3 regions of the Vibrio gallaecicus genome follow, and region 3 is predicted to be linked to each of the others. Evidence: predicted binding sites of a transcription regulator. Region 3 holds the regulator's gene; each other region holds the start of a gene.
The links. The regulator CRP, encoded in region 3, controls carbon source genes, mostly activating them, when cyclic AMP is high. The targets are predictions, from matches to a motif close to TGTGANNNNNNTCACA.
Positions count from the first base shown of each region.

Region 1 (3,901 bases), 1.6 Mb from region 3:
GCCGTGATTGCAACTACACTAGCTGGGTCGTACCTGTTGCTTGGCATCCGGTGAACAAGAATGCGGTTATTGTGGTTGATCTTGCAAAAGATCCATCTCCACTGCTTGAACTGGATTCTGATGCTCTACGTGAAAGGCTTTACACGAAACGCAGTGAATTATCAGAAGATGAACTGCCAGTTCCAATCAAGTTGGTTCACTTAAACAAATGCCCAGTGATTGCCCCTGCTAAAACTTTGACGGCTAATAATGCCGAAACAATCGGCATTGACAGACAACAATGCTTAAAAAATCTAGCCATTATTAAAGACAACCCAGAAATAAGAGAGAAGCTGATAGGCTTGTATACAGTCGACAGGGACTATGAAAAAAGTGACGATGTCGATACTCACTTATACGACGGTTTCTTTTCTCCTGCAGACAAGGCAGCCATGGATATCATTCGTGAAACCGATCCAAACAATCTCGCGGCACTTGATATCAGCTTCAATGATGCTCGCATTGAACCTCTGCTATTTCGTTATCGTGCAAGGCACTTCCCATTAACTCTCAATGAGAATGAGCAACAACGCTGGGCTAACCACTGTCGTGATTTTTATGAAACACGAATTGAGGAGTACATGCTAAATCTTGAAAATCTAGCTCATGAACATGAGAGTGATGAGAAGAAAATGGCGATTCTCAAATCTGTTTACCAATATGTTGAAAAGCTTGTTAGCTAGCACTCTGACCATTCCAAACCACAAAGGCTCTATCCACATTTATGGATGTAAAAAGTAAGCTCATTGATATCATTTACTGCTTAATATCTTTCGTACTCATTATTGGATCTTTAACTGCAGGAAATGCCATCCAACAATTTTTAGATACTTCTATACCTGGAAGTATCTTCGGAATGCTATTGCTATTCGCGGCAATGGCGAGCGGGTTACTACCTTCTAAATGGGTTAAATCAGGAGCCAATATAATCATTCGATTTATGGTACTCCTTTTCGTACCAATCAGTGTTGGGCTAATGGAACATATTGATATGCTGATTAACAATGCATTGCCTATTTTAGCCAGTGCTGTAGGTGGTTCATTAATCGTATTAGTTTCCTTAGCGCTGTTTCTTGATCACTTACTTACAAGAAGGGATTGAGTATGTGGTTAATTGTCACTGTCATCGTATTTATGTTCGCTAGATGGGTAAGCAGAAAAGTTAATTCACCTTTCTGTAACCCATTACTGATCTGCCTCGCGATCTTGATCCCTATTCTTACTTATCTAAAAGTACCGTTCGAGCGCTATTATGCCGACAACTCTTGGATAAATTATATGCTTCAACCCGCTGTGGTTGCCTTAGCTTATCCTTTATATGAACAGCTTCCACAGATCAGAGCTAATTGGCGAATCATAACGCTTGCATGCACGATCGGCAGTATCATGTCTATGATTACGGCAGCCACTATCGCAACATTATTCCATGCAGAATTAAGCCTAGTCGCCAGTTTACTTGGTAAGTCTGTTACCACACCTATTGCTATGGAAATATCCAGCCACCTGGGTGGAGAAGCTGCAATTGCGGCTATTTTAGTATTGATAGTGGGCTTGTTCGGTGCAATTTTTGCCTACCCTATTTATAATTTAATAGGAATAAAAAGTCCCATAGCACGAGGTCTTACCATGGGAACCATTTCCCATGCGTTAGGGACTGCAGCCAGTGCAGAAAAGGCGCCACAAGATGCGGCCTTCAGTTCGCTTGCTTTAGTACTGTGCGGCGTGATCACTTCAATCATTGCACCAACGATCTTCTCTGCAGTGGTTTGGGTCTATGCCTTTTTTGAATTAGCGGTCTAACGATTACTTTTCCTCATTAAATTATTACGACACATAATAATTCCTGCTTCTCATTGGCGGACTTCGTCATTGGGAAGCTTAATCATTGCAGTATTGATAGTTTGCAATATTATCCCCCCCCCTAATCTGAACTAATTTAGCGATACCTGAATGATTTTATAGAGTGTATTCAGGTGTTTTTATAGCAGAACTCACCCAACTTTTACTTTCTCCCCCCCAACTATCACAAAAAATATAACCTTTTCTACCTAACATTTATTTAACTAATGAGTTATTTGCATATTGAAATCGATTGCATTTGTGACCTCACTCTAATTGTGAAACAACATGTAACATGCACATTTGAATGGTGATCTTTATCACAGATAAATCCCTGTGATGATCTAGAATTAAAACCTAAGATTAATTAAGGATTACACATGACAAGTCGTATCACTCTGGCGCTAGAAAATGCTCCTCAAACAATTAAAGCTCTTCTCAGTGACATTGTGTTAGCTGAAGGTTTTGATGCCACTTTTAGTAAAGAACAATATCAAGAATTGCTTTCAGCCAGCGGGTTAGAAGATAATGAACTTCGTGTTGCACTACTCCCCTTAGCAGCGGCTTATTCATACGCGCCTATTTCTAACTTTTATGTTGGCTCATTAGTCCGCGGACTTTCAGGTCGTTTATACTTCGGTGCTAACCTTGAAATTTCTGGCGCACAACTCGGTCAAACAGTTCATGCTGAACAATCTGGTATCAGCCACGCATGGATGAAAGGGGAAGAAGGCATCTCTGATATCACTATCAACTTCAGCCCTTGCGGTCACTGTCGCCAGTTTATGAATGAACTGACCACCGCGAAAGAACTTAAGATTCAGCTTCCTGAACGTGACGAAAAATCTCTAGAAGATTACTTGCCAGACTCATTTGGTCCTGCAGATCTTGGTATCACAACAGGTTTAATGAGTAAGCTAGACCATGCATTTTCATGTGAAGACAATGACTCGCTTGTCACTAGTGCATTACATGCTCTAAACCGCAGCCATGCACCTTATACAAAGAACCTCAGCGGCGTAGCATTAAAACTAATTACCGGCGAAGTTTTCACAGGTTCATATGCTGAAAATGCTGCTTTCAACCCTAGCCTACCACCTCTTCAAGTAGCACTTATTCAGTTAAGATTAGCTGGCTTCGAATTCGACCAAATTGAATGCGCGGTACTGGTTGAAATGAACGAAGGCTCTATTAGTCACCTAGCAGATACACAGTCAACACTTGAAACAATAAATCCTGACATTCCAGTATCTTACCTAGCAATCTAAATACATAGATTCAACAAGAAGTTAACAAGCCACCACTAATTCAGTTGGTGGCTTTTTTATTCTCTAAAAGTCGCGAAAACCAACAGGCAAACGATTGCTTTTGACATTTAAAACAGTATCATCACCCCGTTCTTAAATTACTTATCAGCTATACAGTTCGGAAGGAATATACATGTTTGGTTCAGCAACTAGTCAAAATGCAACTCGTGTCCTTTTACTTGGTTCTGGTGAACTTGGTAAAGAAGTGGCAATAGAATGCCAACGTTTAGGTTTAGAAGTGATTGCTTGTGATCGCTACGCAAACGCACCGGCAATGCAAGTTGCTCACCGTAGTCACGTCTTTGATATGCTAGATGGAGAAGCGTTAGAAGCCATCATTGAGCAAGAAAAGCCAGATTATGTAGTACCTGAAATTGAAGCAATCGCAACGGATAAACTTGTTGAGCTTGAGTCTAAAGGACTCAATGTCGTTCCAACTGCAAATGCAACGAAGCTAACAATGAACCGTGAAGGTATCCGTAGACTGGCTGCTGAAGAATTATCGCTTAGCACTTCTCCATATCGCTTTGCTGATAATTTTGATGACTTCTCTTCTGCTGTAGAGTTCGTTGGTCTGCCTTGTGTAGTCAAACCAGTTATGAGCTCTTCAGGTAAAGGTCAGAGTGTTATAAAAACTGAAGCTGATATTCAAACAGCTTGGGATTATGCACAAGAAGGTGGTCGTACTGGCGCTGGACGAGTAATTGTTGAAGGCT
Region 1 covers NZ_AP025490.1:1,400,077-1,403,977, reverse strand. The annotation lists gene sbcB (exodeoxyribonuclease I) at 1-722, shown strand, start outside; gene OCU78_RS06190 (CidA/LrgA family protein) at 764-1,141, shown strand; gene OCU78_RS06185 (LrgB family protein) at 1,144-1,839, shown strand; gene cdd (cytidine deaminase) at 2,259-3,146, shown strand; gene purT (formate-dependent phosphoribosylglycinamide formyltransferase) at 3,319-3,901, shown strand, end outside.
Region 1: cdd (cytidine deaminase) is a predicted target of CRP. The motif match lies at 2,139-2,154, and genes of this name have one in related genera.

Region 2 (3,901 bases), 1.1 Mb from region 3:
GGTGAAGTTGTACTGAAATCAATCCGAGATGCGCTTTCTCAACTCAAAGAGCAGTTGGATGATGCACTATTTGAAGAAGAGTTGTCTCCAAGCATTATCTACCAATATCTAAATAACAAACTATCCGGTGCTCGAATCAGCCAAAGATTCCTTGCTGGTCAAGTTAACTTTTGCACCTTGATGCCAATGCGTTCTATCCCTTTTAAAACCGTGTGTTTGTTAGGAATGAATGATGGAGTGTATCCACGTTCAGTTCCACCCGAAGGGTTCGACTTAATGAATGGTCGAATCCGCCCTGGTGATAGATCCCGCCGAGATGATGATCGTTACCTCTTTTTAGAAGCCATGCTATCGGCTCAAGAGTGCTTATATATCAGCTTTGTTGGTCGCTCAATTCAAGATAATACAGAGCGTGTTCCTTCTGTCTTAGTGGCTGAGTTATTGGAATATTGCCAGCAGAATTATTGCTTGGAAGGGCAGCAAGCATTGCCTAGTGATGATTCGGGTGAAAACTTAGAGCAAGCCATAACGTTTGAACATTCAATGACGCCATTTAGCCCTTCGGCTTTTAATCATGATTTAGCACCAGCTATGAATAGCTACGCGAGAGAATGGTTACCTGCCGCAAACAGACAAGGGCAAAGAAGTGGTGATTTTAACCGTTCCTTGGATGAGTACTTACATGGTGCGACTTATCCTTTAGAACTTGATTTGGTTGAATTGCAACGATTCTGGCGCTTACCTGTGCAGTACTTCTTCAATCGTCGCTTAAAAGTGATGTTTGAGCCACCGCTACCAGTAATGGAAGATGATGAACCGTTTGTGCTAAATGGGCTGGAAAGTTTCCAACTTAAGAATGATTTACTGCAAGTATTGCTCGACAATTCAGACAATGTTGATGAAGCCGTTTCGCAATTTGTGTCTGAACAAAAAGCGCAAGGTAAGTTACCTATTGGTGCATTTGGTGACATAGAGTTTGAAACGAATCGAGTCCAAGCCGAAGAGTTAGCCAAAGAAATTCGCTTTGTGAGCGGTTCTATCCAAAGCGATATAGACGTGAATATTGAACTCAACGTTCTTGGTGAAGGTAAACCAGTCCGCTTAACGGGTTGGTTAACTCAAAACTATCGATCAGGCTTAGTTCGTTACCGAAGCGGAAAAATACGCTCACAAGACTACTTATCAGCATGGATTGATCACTTGTGTTGCGCTGCTATGGGGAATACAAAATCCACCCATATTATTGGCTACGATAAAAAAGAAGGCGTTGTGCATTTAACTTATGCACCGCTTAATAACGCTCAGAAAGCGGTCGAGTTATTAGGTGAATTCGTTGAGCTATTTTATCAAGGAATGACAGCGCCGCTGCCTTACTTCCCTAAAACGGCACTTGCAAATGTTGAGGCGGGCTTTAGCCGAGGTAAGTGGGTGGATGATGAAGAAAAGTCATTCAAGAAAATGGCAGATACTTTTAACGATAGTTATGCATTTACTGGTGAAGGTCGTGATACTTATATTTCTCGTATCTGGCCGCAATGGAATGATGAACTTGCCGCTCAAGCTCGTTTATATTCCAGCCGAATCTTACAAGCTCCTCGTTTATCAGCCATCGACCCTAAAGATCAGGAATAACCAATCAAGCAGTTAGCGTTCTGATTTTAAAGAGATATGTCTAAAGAGCTTTAGGAAGGTAAATAAAGCAGTAGATAAGCTGAGTTAGGAAAACAGAGAATTAGAAAGCTAGGAAAACAGAAGGCAAGAAAGCAGAAAGGTAAAGTGGCCGCCAGTAAATCATTATTAGTGTAGGGCGTTCGCTGTGCGGCCATAGGTCAGAGGGACCATGATTCTTTTGGTTAGCAAAATGTAACAAAATATAGCTAACTCATGGCGCGCATAGTAACGGGCACATGAAATGTTAACCGTGAGTGAGATCTCACAACATTCTATAGAGTAAATAAATATTCATAATTCCCTCCATTTTATGGGAAAGATCACATGCATTTAGAGCGACTGTTATTTGCTATGGGGTCTGAGGTAAAGGAAACCCTCGCGATTTAAGCTGGGATCACCCAATTCAGATAATTGAATGATGACAATAACGAACACAAAATTGATATTGAAAGGTGTGCATTTATGACAGTAACGTCTCAGGCGAATTCAATAGTGGCGACGCCTCTTCAAACCATGACATTTCCTTTGCATGGTGCGCGGCTCATTGAAGCTTCTGCGGGCACAGGTAAAACCTTCACTATTGCAGGTTTGTATTTACGCTTGTTATTAGGTCATGGCTCTGCGACTTCAGAAGAATCAGAAGGCACACGTCACCAGCAACCTTTGACTGTCGATCAAATCTTAGTCGTGACTTTTACTGAGGCGGCTACAGCAGAGTTAAGAGACCGCATTCGCTCTAGAATTCATGATGCCAGGATTGCTTTTGCTCGTGGAGTTAGCCACGACCCTGTTATTGCACCACTATTAGAAGAAGTCTCTAATCACGCTCAAGCGGCATCGATTTTATTGCAAGCTGAAAGGCAGATGGATGAAGCTGCGGTCTACACTATTCATGGCTTTTGTCAGCGAATGCTAACGCAAAATGCTTTTGAGTCTGGCAGCCGTTTTGACAATGAATTTGTCACTGATGAAAGTCACTTGAAAGCGCAAGTGGTCGCTGATTATTGGCGACGTCAGTTCTACCCATTGCCGATGCAATTGGTTGGTGAAGTTCGTAATATCTGGGGGTCACCTTCGGCTTTACTGGCTGATGTAAACCGTTATCTGACTGGCTCTCCACTTAAACTTACTGTTGAAGCGATGAGCGGTGACTTGCAAAGCCTACATAATCAGAACCTAGATAAAATCAAAGCTCTGAAAAAGCTATGGTTAGACTCAGAGGCTGACTTCTTAGCGTTAATATCTGGGTCTGATGTTAATAAGCGAAGCTATACCAAAAAGTCACTACCTACTTGGCTTGAAGCTGTTACGGCTTGGGCGAACAGTGAGACTTATGATTACATTGTTCCGGATAAACTCGAAAAGTTCTCGCAAAGCACATTAAATGAAAAAACACCCAAAGGAACGGCACCGCAGCATGCAGTTTTCGAAGCTATCGAGGAGTTTTTAGCGAATCCAGCAGACCTTAAAGCACCTCTATTGGCGCATGCCATCCAACATTGTAGAGAAATGTTGGCAAAGGCTAAGCAGCAAAAGCAATGGTTGTCTTTTGATGACTTGTTGACTCAGTTATCTGCTTCAATCGATATGGATGAGCAATCACTGTTAATTGAACGAATTCGAAGCTTATACCCCGTTGCAATGATCGATGAATTCCAAGATACCGATCCACTGCAATACAGTATTTTTAGCCGTATTTATTTAGACAGCCCAGAATGCGGCTTGTTTATGATCGGCGATCCCAAGCAAGCAATCTACGGCTTCCGTGGGGCGGATATTTTTACTTACATCAAAGCTCGTAACCAAGTTAGTGCTCACTACACGTTAGGGACAAACTGGCGCTCAAGTGCTGATATGGTTAGTGCTGTCAATCAGGTGTTCGCAACGCCTGATAGTCCTTTCATTTATGACCAGGATATCCCTTTCTTATCGGTATCAGCTAGCCCTAGTGCTGATAAAAGAAAATGGGTAATGAATGGTAAAACCCAGCAAGCCATGACCTTTTGGTTACAAGAAGCAGAAGATAAGCCACTGCCGAAAGGCGAATATCATAAGGCGATGGCAGAGGCGACTGCGAGTCAAATTCAAACCATTCTTACGGCTTCTCAGCAAGGGCAAGCTTTCTTTGATTCAGGTAAAGAGCTGCATGCTATTGCTGCTGGGGATATTGCGGTACTCGTTCGTACCGGAAGTGAAGGTCGGTTAGTTAAAAACGCATTAGCAGAGCAAG
Region 2 covers NZ_AP025490.1:768,532-772,432, forward strand. The annotation lists gene recC (exodeoxyribonuclease V subunit gamma) at 1-1,632, shown strand, start outside; gene recB (exodeoxyribonuclease V subunit beta) at 2,134-3,901, shown strand, end outside.
Region 2: recB (exodeoxyribonuclease V subunit beta) is a predicted target of CRP. The motif match lies at 1,921-1,936, and genes of this name have one in related genera.

Region 3 (3,901 bases):
TGATCCCTAAATTTGTACTTCCAGAAAATATCGATTATCGCCTATTCCAGCATGGTGGCCATGTTGGATTTATCACTGGGAACACCTTAAAACCTCGCTTCTGGCTAGAAGAAGCACTGCCTGCCTACTATGAAAGTATTCAAGATTCGGCATAATGGTTGCCTTATTTTCTTTCGTCATTTCCATGAACCAATAAGGTTCTAACCAAAAGCTGACCGTAAAATAGAGATGTATTTATGATCATTCCATGGCAAGACATTGCACCTGAAACATTAGAAAACCTCGTTAAGGAGTTTGTGCTTCGTGAAGGTACTGATTACGGGGATGTTGAAATTTCTCTACAAAATAAAATTGACCAAGTAAAAAACCAACTGAAGACAGGCGATGCCAATATCGTCTTTTCTGAGTTGCACGAAACTGTTGATATTCAGCTACGTCATACAATGTGAAGTTGAGTTTAAGCAATGAATGGAATCAAAGAACAACAATAAGTAGAGTAACCGTATGGCAGGGAGCTATGCTGCGCTAGCCAGTGAGCCATGTTATAGTGAAAGCGATTGCTAACAAGTAAGTTACTACAAAGACAAGGGTTGTCATGTCCGCTAAACATCCAATTATCGCAGTAACGGGTTCATCAGGAGCCGGTACAACTACAACTTCCGAAGCCTTTAGAAAAATGTTCAATATGATGGACGTAAAGGCAGCATGGGTAGAAGGCGATAGCTTTCACCGCTTCACTCGCCCAGAAATGGATGTAGAGATCCGTAAAGCACGCGAACAAGGAAAGCACATCAGTTACTTTGGCCCACAAGCCAACGACTTTGGAGCACTGGCTGAGTTTTTCCGTAAATATGGTAATGAAGGTACAGGGCAAGTACGCCGCTACCTTCATACTTTTGATGAAGCCGTTCCATATAATCAAATGCCAGGCACTTTCACGCCTTGGCAGGATATTCCTGAAAACTCGGATGTGATGTTCTATGAAGGACTACACGGTGGTGTTGTGGATGGCGACATTAATGCCTCACAACATGTCGATTTATTGATTGGCATGGTACCCATCGTAAACTTAGAGTGGATTCAAAAGTTCGTCCGAGATACTCGCGACCGAGGGCATTCTCGTGAAGCGGTAATGGACTCCATTGTTCGTTCAATGGACGACTATTTGAATTACATTACACCACAATTTTCACGTACTCATATCAACTTCCAACGTGTTCCGACAGTCGATACATCAAACCCTCTGAACGCAAAAGGAATCCCTAGTTTAGATGAAAGCTTCGTAGTCATTCGATTGCGTGGCATTAAAAATGTCGATTTCCCATACCTTTTAGCAATGATTGATGGCTCATTTATGTCGCGACATAATACGCTAGTCGTGCCAGGCGGGAAGATGAGCTTTGCTATGGAGCTCATTGTTAGACCTATCCTTCAACAGCTGATTGAAACTGGAAAAATAGGTTAACAGAACGTCATTTTATCAGGTTACTTTTCATACCGTGATCATGTGCACAATTTTGCGTAAAAAATCGCAGCTTGGTCACGATTAAAATCAAGAAATAGTGACTGAAAAAGGATACTATTTTAGTCCGAAACAAAAGATAGCTTGCAGCACTGAAAAAGTGCTCTTACCCTAAAGCCTAATTTAGGCTTAGCTAATTAATACGGAAAGCAGCAAGCATACCCTGCAGAGGAAGTGAGATATTATGGTTCTAGGTAAACCTCAAACCGATCCAACATTAGAATGGTTTCTGTCACATTGTCATATTCATAAGTACCCTTCTAAAAGCACGCTAATTCACGCTGGTGAAAAAGCGGAAACCTTGTACTACATCGTAAAAGGTTCTGTTGCGGTTCTAATCAAAGATGAAGAAGGTAAGGAGATGATTCTTTCTTACCTAAACCAAGGTGACTTTATTGGTGAGCTTGGTCTATTTGAAGAAGACCAAGAGCGTACTGCTTGGGTTCGTGCTAAATCTCCTTGTGAAGTGGCTGAAATTTCATTTAAGAAATTCCGTCAACTTATCCAAGTGAACCCAGACATCTTAATGCGTCTATCATCTCAAATGGCTAATCGTCTACAAGTGACTAGCCAAAAAGTAGGTGACTTAGCTTTCCTTGACGTGACTGGTCGTATCGCTCAAACGCTACTAAACCTAGCTAAACAGCCAGATGCAATGACTCACCCAGACGGCATGCAAATCAAGATCACTCGTCAAGAGATCGGTCAGATTGTTGGCTGTTCACGTGAGACTGTTGGTCGTATCTTGAAGATGCTAGAAGAGCAGAACTTAATTTCAGCTCACGGTAAGACTATCGTTGTTTACGGTACTCGCTAATTTTTAATCGCTCTAGCTAGCAATTAAAAGCCGAGACAAATATTAAAGCCACCAGCTGCAAAGTTGGTGGCTTTTTCTTTTCTAGGCTCTAGGTTCTAGGTTCTAGGTTCTAGGTTCTAGGTTCTAGGTTCTAGGTTCTAGGTTCTAGGTTCTAGGTTCTAGGTTCTAGGTTCTAGGTTCTAGGTTCTAGGGCTTAGTAATGAAAGCCTCTAGAGAACACAAGTTAGATTAGCTATCTGTACTTTCAAAAATCTTATCGGCAGAAGCCGCAACAAAACCAGTATAGATTTCCCCATTTGCCATCACGTAGCGCTTAGCAAATTCGTAAAAGCCACCCGGGATCATTTCGACACCTTCGGTGAAAGTAACCGCGACTTTATCCGCCATCGTTGAAGATTGTTCAAGAAGCACTTCAGGTGATCCTTTTACTTCTCCACCAGCACTATTGATAGTAAAACCTTCATCTCTCAAGTAGTCATTCACAGACTGAACTTCATCAAACTTATTCAGTTGATTCACACTTACTGTGAAATGGTTTGCCCCATAACCATGTGCCGCAAGCCAAGAAGCGTACTCACTTTCTTTTGCCAACACTTGGAAATCCACAAAGCTTAAATCCCATAGTCGCCCACCAAATAGGAACTCATGACCTTTTAGCTTATTGGTGTCCAATTGCTTCACAAGCTTAGCAACGATTGTTTGTAACTCCGCTGAACACTCTTCAACTTTAAGTTCACTAATGAACACTTTTGGTTGATTTGGATCTGGGTGTTCAAAATGCTTCGCGACTAATTTTTTACTTTCGAAAAGATAATCACCACAAGCTTGATAGCCTAGATCTATAAATGGTTTGGCTAGAGTATCAATGCCAAGCGGGGCTACGTTGAAAGTTCGCAGTGCAATATGGTCGTTGATCAACGCTTCGTCTTCTTTCAACAGCTGCTGAACTTGAGCTGCTGAAGGGCATAAACGTTGAATATAATCGTTCCATAATGAGCTGAATAATAGATCGGGCGTCATGGTGACTCCTTGTCGAGGGTACTAGCAAGCTAGAGATATTGGATTAAGAAGATAAGCTACCGCTTATGCCGCAGCCATTTTGCAATCATTGTCACTGGCAGAAGCTTTCCATGAATAAGCAATCACCAGAGTTTTTATTATTATGACTAGCCTTACATCGAGATAAGGCTAGTATTTAAGCTTTATATTCAGTGATTTATTTAAAGTTCAATACCTGGGCTAAATGTCGCGGGCAGCAATGTCTCTCCACCTTCCATTGAAGCCATTGGATAAGCACAGTAATCCGCAGCGTAGTAAGCACTTGGTCGTAAGTTACCCGACGCACCAGGTCCACCAAATGGTGCATCACCACTTGCCCCTGTCAGTTGTCGGTTACGGTTTACAATACCTGCACGGATATGATCCACGAAATATTCCCATTCAGAGTCATCCGTTGAAACAAGACCTGCAGATAAGCCAAAACGAGTATCGTTAGCTAGGTTTACGGCCTCTTCCAATGATTGGTAACGCACAACTTGTAGAAGTGGTCCAAAATATTCCTC
Region 3 covers NZ_AP025490.1:2,971,233-2,975,133, forward strand. The annotation lists gene OCU78_RS13050 (hydrolase) at 1-155, shown strand, start outside; gene OCU78_RS13055 (YheU family protein) at 237-449, shown strand; gene OCU78_RS13060 (phosphoribulokinase) at 596-1,465, shown strand; gene crp (cAMP-activated global transcriptional regulator CRP) at 1,707-2,339, shown strand; gene OCU78_RS13070 (DUF1338 domain-containing protein) at 2,568-3,359, opposite strand; gene astD (succinylglutamate-semialdehyde dehydrogenase) at 3,560-3,901, opposite strand, start outside.